Regions from separate parts of the Nonomuraea sp. NPDC049695 genome, predicted to be linked through region 3. Evidence: riboswitches for the same ligand, from Rfam matches in the RefSeq annotation. Region 3 holds a riboswitch; each other region holds the start of a gene.
The links. Region 3 has a riboswitch for cyclic di-AMP ahead of AB0J64_RS31695 (hypothetical protein). Riboswitches for the same ligand answer to the same signal wherever they lie in the genome.
Positions count from the first base shown of each region.

Region 1: another riboswitch for cyclic di-AMP. It lies ahead of AB0J64_RS50575 (NlpC/P60 family protein); the one in region 3 lies ahead of AB0J64_RS31695 (hypothetical protein).
Region 2: another riboswitch for cyclic di-AMP. It lies ahead of AB0J64_RS47760 (CHAP domain-containing protein); the one in region 3 lies ahead of AB0J64_RS31695 (hypothetical protein).

Region 1 covers NZ_JBFANV010000116.1:25,477-27,729, forward strand. Annotated here, with positions in the region: gene AB0J64_RS50575 (NlpC/P60 family protein) at 1-840, opposite strand, end outside; cyclic di-AMP (ydaO/yuaA leader) riboswitch at 936-1,086, opposite strand; gene AB0J64_RS50580 (amino-acid N-acetyltransferase) at 1,362-1,931, shown strand; partial or broken gene AB0J64_RS50585 (hypothetical protein) at 1,942-2,253, opposite strand, start outside.
Region 2 covers NZ_JBFANV010000099.1:4,961-7,213, reverse strand. Annotated here, with positions in the region: gene AB0J64_RS47765 (MFS transporter) at 1-142, opposite strand, end outside; gene AB0J64_RS47760 (CHAP domain-containing protein) at 343-1,023, opposite strand; cyclic di-AMP (ydaO/yuaA leader) riboswitch at 1,036-1,172, opposite strand; gene AB0J64_RS47755 (Gfo/Idh/MocA family oxidoreductase) at 1,289-2,242, opposite strand.
Region 3 covers NZ_JBFANV010000043.1:54,470-56,722, reverse strand. Annotated here, with positions in the region: gene AB0J64_RS31700 (alpha/beta hydrolase) at 1-350, opposite strand, end outside; gene AB0J64_RS31695 (hypothetical protein) at 389-1,078, opposite strand; cyclic di-AMP (ydaO/yuaA leader) riboswitch at 1,268-1,403, opposite strand; gene AB0J64_RS31690 (DUF5302 domain-containing protein) at 1,571-1,771, opposite strand; gene AB0J64_RS31685 (MDR family MFS transporter) at 1,820-2,253, opposite strand, start outside.

The DNA.
Region 1 (2,253 bases), on a different contig from region 3:
CACGTGGTGCAGGTCGCCGTAGAAGAACACCAGGTCGCCTGGGCGCAGATCCGAGCGCGAGATGTGCTTGCCGGCGGTCCACTGGTCGCCCGTGTAGTGCGGCAGCGAGATGCCCACCCGCTGGTACGCCGCCATGACGAGGCCGGAGCAGTCGTACGAGCTCGGGCCCTCGGCGCCCCAGACGTACGGCTTGAGCTGCTGCGTGAGCGCCCACCGCGCGGCCTCCGCCGCCTTGCCGGCGCCCGCGATGGGCAGGTTGACGCGCACGGCGCGCGTGCCGGGCTGCCCCGCCTCGCCGAGTGCCCGCTTGAACAGGCTGCTCTCGACCTTGGTCACCAGCTTGGTGATCTTGTCGCGCTTCGTGTCGAGGTCGTCGACGATCTTCTGGACCTCGGCGATGCGCTCCTTGGCGCCCGCCTGGGCGCGGGAGGCCGTCTCCATGGCCTTGGAGAGCTGGTTGATCTCCTCGCCCTGCTCCTGCTCCAGCGCGTACGAGGTCGCGGCGCGGTTGAGGAACTCCTCGGGATCCGTGGAGGTCGCGAACTGCATGGTCTTGGTGAAGCCGCCCGTGATGTAGGCGTTCTGGGCGAGCAGGACGGCCTTCGCGCGCTTGGCGGCCAGGTCCGACTCGCTGGTCGTCAGCGTCTTCTGCGCGGCCTCGGAGGCCTTCTTGGCCGTCTTGAGCTTCTCCCGCTGGCCGTTGTACTGCTCGGTCAGCGTCTCGATCTGGGTGTGCAGCTTCTCGGCTTGGGAGGCGAGCTCCTTCAGCGAGGGCTTGGGGTCCGCGGACGCCGAACCGACAGGGATGGCGAACAGCAGTGCGGCGACTGTGAGACTCACCACACCGACGTGGCGCGGCCGCCGTGGCCGTTCCGGAGGGCGGGCGTGCTTGCCCGCCGGCTTCCCCCCACCGTTGCGCGTGCGCTTCACCTACCAGCTCCTCTCATAGAGCGCCTACCGGGTTAGCTGACGGGTTCGGGCCGGAGCAGCCCTACCGAGAGACTCGGACTCACCCCTGTGATGGCGTCGCAGGTCGCCACCGGTGGATCCCCGGCTCCCCTTGCGGGAATTGAGCGTGTCTCCCGCGCGACATACGGGGGACATTGTCGCTGGACATTAATGCACTCCGGGTTCCCGCTCAACCAGAACTGCCAAGTCTGTAGAGGTTTCACAACCGAAGGGTCACAAGGGGATCTCGTGATCACCTAGGCAGAAGAGACCTTATGCCCCCTATGTCCGTGCTTCTGCACAAACCCCGAGCGGGCCGAGCTCCGTGCTCGTCCGGCCACGAGATGTAACAGGATGGGCCGAGACATGGGAGTTAGGTCCGAGCCGTAATGAGATCTGTACTCTGGAGAACCATGGAGCAGGTGGCCGAGCTGACAGCGCCCGAGACCGCGGTGGTGGTCCGGCGCGCCCGCACGCCCGACGTGCGGACCGTCAGGCGCCTCGTGGACACCTACGCGGGCGCGGGGCCGCGGCTCCTGGAGAAGGCCACCGTGACGCTGTACGAGGACGTACAGGAGTTCTGGGTGGCCGAGCGGGGCGGGCAGGTCGTCGGCTGCGGCGCGCTCCACGTGCTCTGGGAGGACCTCGCAGAGGTCCGCACGGTGGCCGTGGATCCCGAGTGCCGGGGGATGGGCGTCGGCCACCGGATCGTCTCCGCATTGATCCAGCAGGCCAAAGATCTTGGTCTGCGACGTGTATTTTGTCTCACTTTTGAGGTCGACTTCTTCGCGAGGCTCGGATTCCGCCCGATCCAGGGCACACCGGTCTCACCCGAGGTCTACGCCGAACTGCTGGCCTCGTACGACGAGGGTGTGGCGGAGTTCCTCGACCTGGAACACGTCAAGCCCAACACCCTGGGCAACACCCGCATGCTGCTCCATCTGACATCGGGTGACGTGGATCTTGACCAGATGGAAAGGTGATTGTTGATACCTATGTCGATACGTTGGGCAGCACAGGCATGTGTCCTGACACGTGCCACATGCGCACTCGAAGCGAGGTGACACGGTGAGCACCGGACAGCCGCCGTATCCGCAGGACGAATCCGGCGACAACCCCGCCGGCAATCCCGAATACGGACAACAGAACGCGGGTCGCCGCCCAGGCGAGCCCGACCCCGACGTGACTGTGGTCGGCTACCGGGCGGACGATGCCTACGGTCAGCAGCCCCAGCACCCCCAGCAGGGTTACGGCCAGCAAGGCTATGGCCAGCAGCCCCAGTACGGTCAGCAGCAGTACGGCCAG
Region 2 (2,253 bases), on a different contig from region 3:
GCAGCAGACTCGCCGCGAGGTAGATGTTGATCGCACCGACGAGCACCCCGCCGGCCAGCACGATCGCCGCACCGAAATGCTCTGGCCCCAGCAACTCCCGCCAGGACGGCGGGGCGGGGTTCATGTGGTCACCGGCATTCATGATGTCAAGGCTGTCGGTGAACCGGCTCCGGAGACTTTCCGTTGCCCAGCGGCAACGGCGCTGGGCCGATAGGTGGGAAAGCCTCAAACCCCGATGGAACCCTGCCTGTGGCGGGCCGAGTGAGCGGGCATGGCTCACCTCCCGGACGCGACGAGCGCGCGCCCCCGAAGGGACGCGCGCTCGAGCGGTGGACGGAAGGGTCAGCCGGCGTACTGCGGGTAGCCGTAGCCGACGACCTGGGAGGTCGGGCGGACGCGCTCCTCGACCTTGCCGTTGCCGGTGTTGCCCTCGACGGTCGAGATGGTGCCGTCGCCGTTGTCCTTCTCGACGAACCCGACGTGGTTGATGGCGTCGAGGTCCTTGCTGCCGTTCCAGGCGAAGAACACGACGGCGCCGGGCTTGGCGGTGGTGCCGAAGCGCTGGTTGGCCTGGAACCACTTGGCGTAGGCGACGGTGTAGGCGTCCCAGCCGACCTGCGGGCGGGCGCCGGTCCGCTCGCCGACCCAGGAGACGAACATCGCGCACCACGGCGCGTTGATGTATTCGGCTCGGGTGCCGCCGTCACGGGCGATGGTCTCGGCGGCCCGCTGCGAGGCGGCGTACCACTTCTGGTACGGCGTGCCGCCGCCGTAGGCGTTCTCCGTGATGCCGACCTGGGACTTGGCGAGCGCCAGGACCTGGGCGGCGGTAACGCTGATCTTGGTCTCCCGCTTGGCGCGGTCGTCGTCGTGCGTACTGGCGGCGGCCGCGGTGACCGGCAGCTTCTCCGCGGCGGCGGCGGTGCCCATGTGGGCGCCGAGCCCGGAGGCGAGGACGGTCGCACCGAGCACGGCTCGGGCGATGTTGGTCTTCGTGGCACCGGTAATGCGGAATTTGGCCATCGAGGGGGTTGCTCCTTGCTTCCATGCCGCTTACCGGGTTAGCTGACGGGTTCGGGCGTGGAAGCTGCCCTACGGCACCGAAGTGCCGATTCACCCCAAGGACGTGGGTCCCCGGTTCCGCACGCAGGCGGATTCAGCGGTCACAGGACGGTCCTGTGATGTGTTGTGCGATGGTCGGACATCGCCGGACAAACCGGACGAATGTCACAAGAATGCCTTAAACGTAATGCATAAGGCAAGAGGTTACAAATCCGTAACCCTCCCGCTAGGCGAGTTGCCCGCGGGCAGCGGCCAGGAGCCCCATCATGGCAAGGGACTCGTCAAGCGGCATGACCGAGCTTTCGGTCCTGCCTTCGGCCGTCGCGGCGCGGACTTCGCGGAGCTCCCCGGCGTAGCCGTTGTCCGCCGGATCGAGCACATGCTCCTCCGGCTCCATGGCGGGCCCAGAAAGTAAAATCCGCTGCGGTGCCCAGAACGGCGCCTGGATGTCCGCGCGCATCTGAGTGCCAACAACACTGGCCTGGTTCGGGTAATTCCCGATCAAGGAAGTTTCCACCAGGGCCCGCCTGCCGCCGGGGTAGAGCAGCACCCCGGCCGCCTCCGCGTCCACCCCGTTGGGCGCGAGAGAGCCGGTGATCCGCAGGTCGGAGGGCATGCCGAGGAGCAGCTGAGCCAGGCCGAACGGGTAGATCCCCAGGTCGAGCAGGGCCCCGCCGCCCAGCTCCGGCGCCCAGAGCCGGTGCGCCGGATCGTAGGGCTTGGCGAAGCCGAAGGAGGCGTGCACGGAGCGGATGTCGCCGAAGCGCTCGTCGGCCGCGATCTTCTGGATGAGCGGGTTGAACCGCATCCACATCGCTTCCATCAGGAACACGCCTGCCTCGCGCGCCAGCCGTACCATCTTCTCCGCGTCGTCCACGGTGGCGGCCAGCGGCTTCTCGCACAGCACGGCCTTGCCAGCGGCGATGGCGGCCTCGGCCACCTGCAGGTGCTGGGCGTGCGGCGTCGCGACGTAGACGGCGTCCACGGCCGGATCGGCGCACAGCTGCTCATAGGAGCCGTACGCCGACTCCGCGCCCAGCGTGGCGGCCAGCGCCTGCGCCCGCCCTAAGTCCCTGGACCCGACGGCGGCCACCCGCATCCCCGGCTCGGCCACGATGGCCGCTCCCACGGTCCGCGCGATACCGCCTGTCGCCGCAATGCCCCACGCAAAATCCCGCACGCGGGAGATCG
Region 3 (2,253 bases):
AGTGCCTGGGCGATCATGCCGCCCATCGAGGCTCCGGCCACGTGCGCGGCGGGCCAGCCGAGGGCGTCCATGAGCCCCGCCGCGTCGTCGGCCAGGTCGTCCAGCAGGTACGGCGAGGGCGCCCCCAGCGCGGGAGCGCCCTTGTCATGGAAGTGGGTGGACAGGCCCGCGTCGCGGTTGTCGAACCGTACGACGTGATGTCCCTGCTCTGCCAGCAGCTCGCAGAGCCCTTCGTCCCAGTGGATGAGCTGCGCGCCGAGCCCCATGATGAGGAGCAGGGGACGGCCCGCGTGCGAACCGAAGCTCTCGTAAGCGATGTCGATGCCGTTCGCGGCTACACGGGTGGTCACGACGACCAGAATGACATTCTGGTAGCAGCCCGTAAAGGTCAGAGGTTGATGAGGCTCCGGACGCGCTCGCTCGTGAGCGCCAGGCTGCCGCCCGCCACGGCCACGGCGCCGGCCACGACGGCGGCCGCGGTCTTCGAGACCGGTGGTGCGGGCACGGCCTGAGCGGCCGCGGGCTCGGGCGCGGGCGGCTCGGCCGGGTTGTCGTCCTGCTCGGCCCAGGCGCCGGTCGAGAACGCGACCGGGAGGTTCTTCTTGCCGGGCCCCTTGCCCCACTTGGTGATGACATAGTCGACCTTGATGTGGCCCTCGCCACCGATGCCGTCGACGCCCAGCGTGTCGGGGTTGAACGTGCCGCCGGTGAGTTCCGCGAACGTCTTGGCGTCCAGGTCCAGCATGACCCCGCGGTTGGAGGGCTCGCCCGGGCCACGGTCGCCGACGAAGAAGGGCATCTTCTTGCCCTTGTAGACCACGTAACCCTCGGTCATGAGCGGCCAGCTCGGGCTGGCGGCCAGTTCCTTCTGCATGGGCTTGCCGCTGGCGGGCAGACCGGTGTCACCGGCCCTGCCGGAGGAGTCGTCCCAGAAGTACGAAGCCGTGGTCGAGCCCTTGAGCAGGACCCTGTCCTCAGTGTTCGGATCGGCGTGAGCCGCGGTGCCGGCGATGGTCAGCGCGCCTACCGTGGAGGCGGTGATCAGAGCGAGTGAACGCAGGCCAAAACGTGCAGACATGAAAAGTAAAGTCCTTCGCGACGGGGGCAGGGAGGTTGCGCTCACTCGAAAAAGGGCGTAGCAGGGCAAAGCACCTGACAAGGGGGGAAAGCTACGCAGAGCGCGGAAGAAGCCTGAGGAAGGGGCCGCTCAGGAGGCGGCAGCTATCACGCTGTCCGAAAGTTCGACGCGGTCGTCCAAGTCGTTAACATGTCCTCTCCATCTCGCCTACCGGGTTAGCTGACGGGTTCGGGCGTGGAGATGCCCTACCGACACACGGTCGGATTCACCCCAACTGCAGTGGGTCCCCGGTTCCCGAGCGTTCGGGATTCGGCGCCAGCCGGCTGTCCCTCCTGGATGAGGTCCACGCCACCGGCTGTGAATTGGCCAACACTCTAACCACGCATTCCGGACATACGCAAACACTTCGTCATGAATCCGGCAGAAGATCTACCTACCCCGACAAAGAAAAAAGGGGGCACGGCACTGCCGTACCCCCTGAAAATGCCAGCCTCAGCCGCCGCTCTTGCGCCTGAACGATCTTTTACTCGCAGCCGGACCGTGCGACCCGTGAATCTTCGACGAGTCACCGCCCCTGCCACCCGCGCCCGAGCCCGCCTGCTGGTTACGCTTGCGCTCCAGCGCCTCGCGGAACTTGCGCTTCAACTCGTCCTCGGGAGTCTCGCTGACTTCCTGCTCCGGTGTATCCGCCATGAGGACCTCCATGGTGTTGGGGACACTCACAGCTTCGCATGGGCCCGCTTATGACGCGAAACCGGCTTCCACCTTGCTTTGCGGGACGGCCGGCGCCTCCAGCCGCCTGCCCGGCATCGCCACCAGCGCCACCAGGGCGATCACCGCCCCCGCCACGCCCAGCGACGGGATGACCACGGCCGCGGCGGAGGCGTGCGCGGCGGCCAGGCCGTGCACGGGCGCGTCCGCGGCCACGGTGGAGCCGTAGAGGGTGCCGCCGACAGCCAGCGCGACGGAGCCGCCGATCTGGCGGAAGAAGGTCAGGTTCGCCGAGGCGGTGCCGATGTACTGCGGCTCGACCGACTGCTGCGCGGCCACGGTCAGCCCGGACAGCATCGGGCCCATGCCCAGCCCGATCAGCAGCATCCAGCCCGCCAGGAGCACCCCACCGGTGTGCGCGGTCAGGTTCACGCAGAGCAGGGTGCCCGCGACCAGCAGGAACG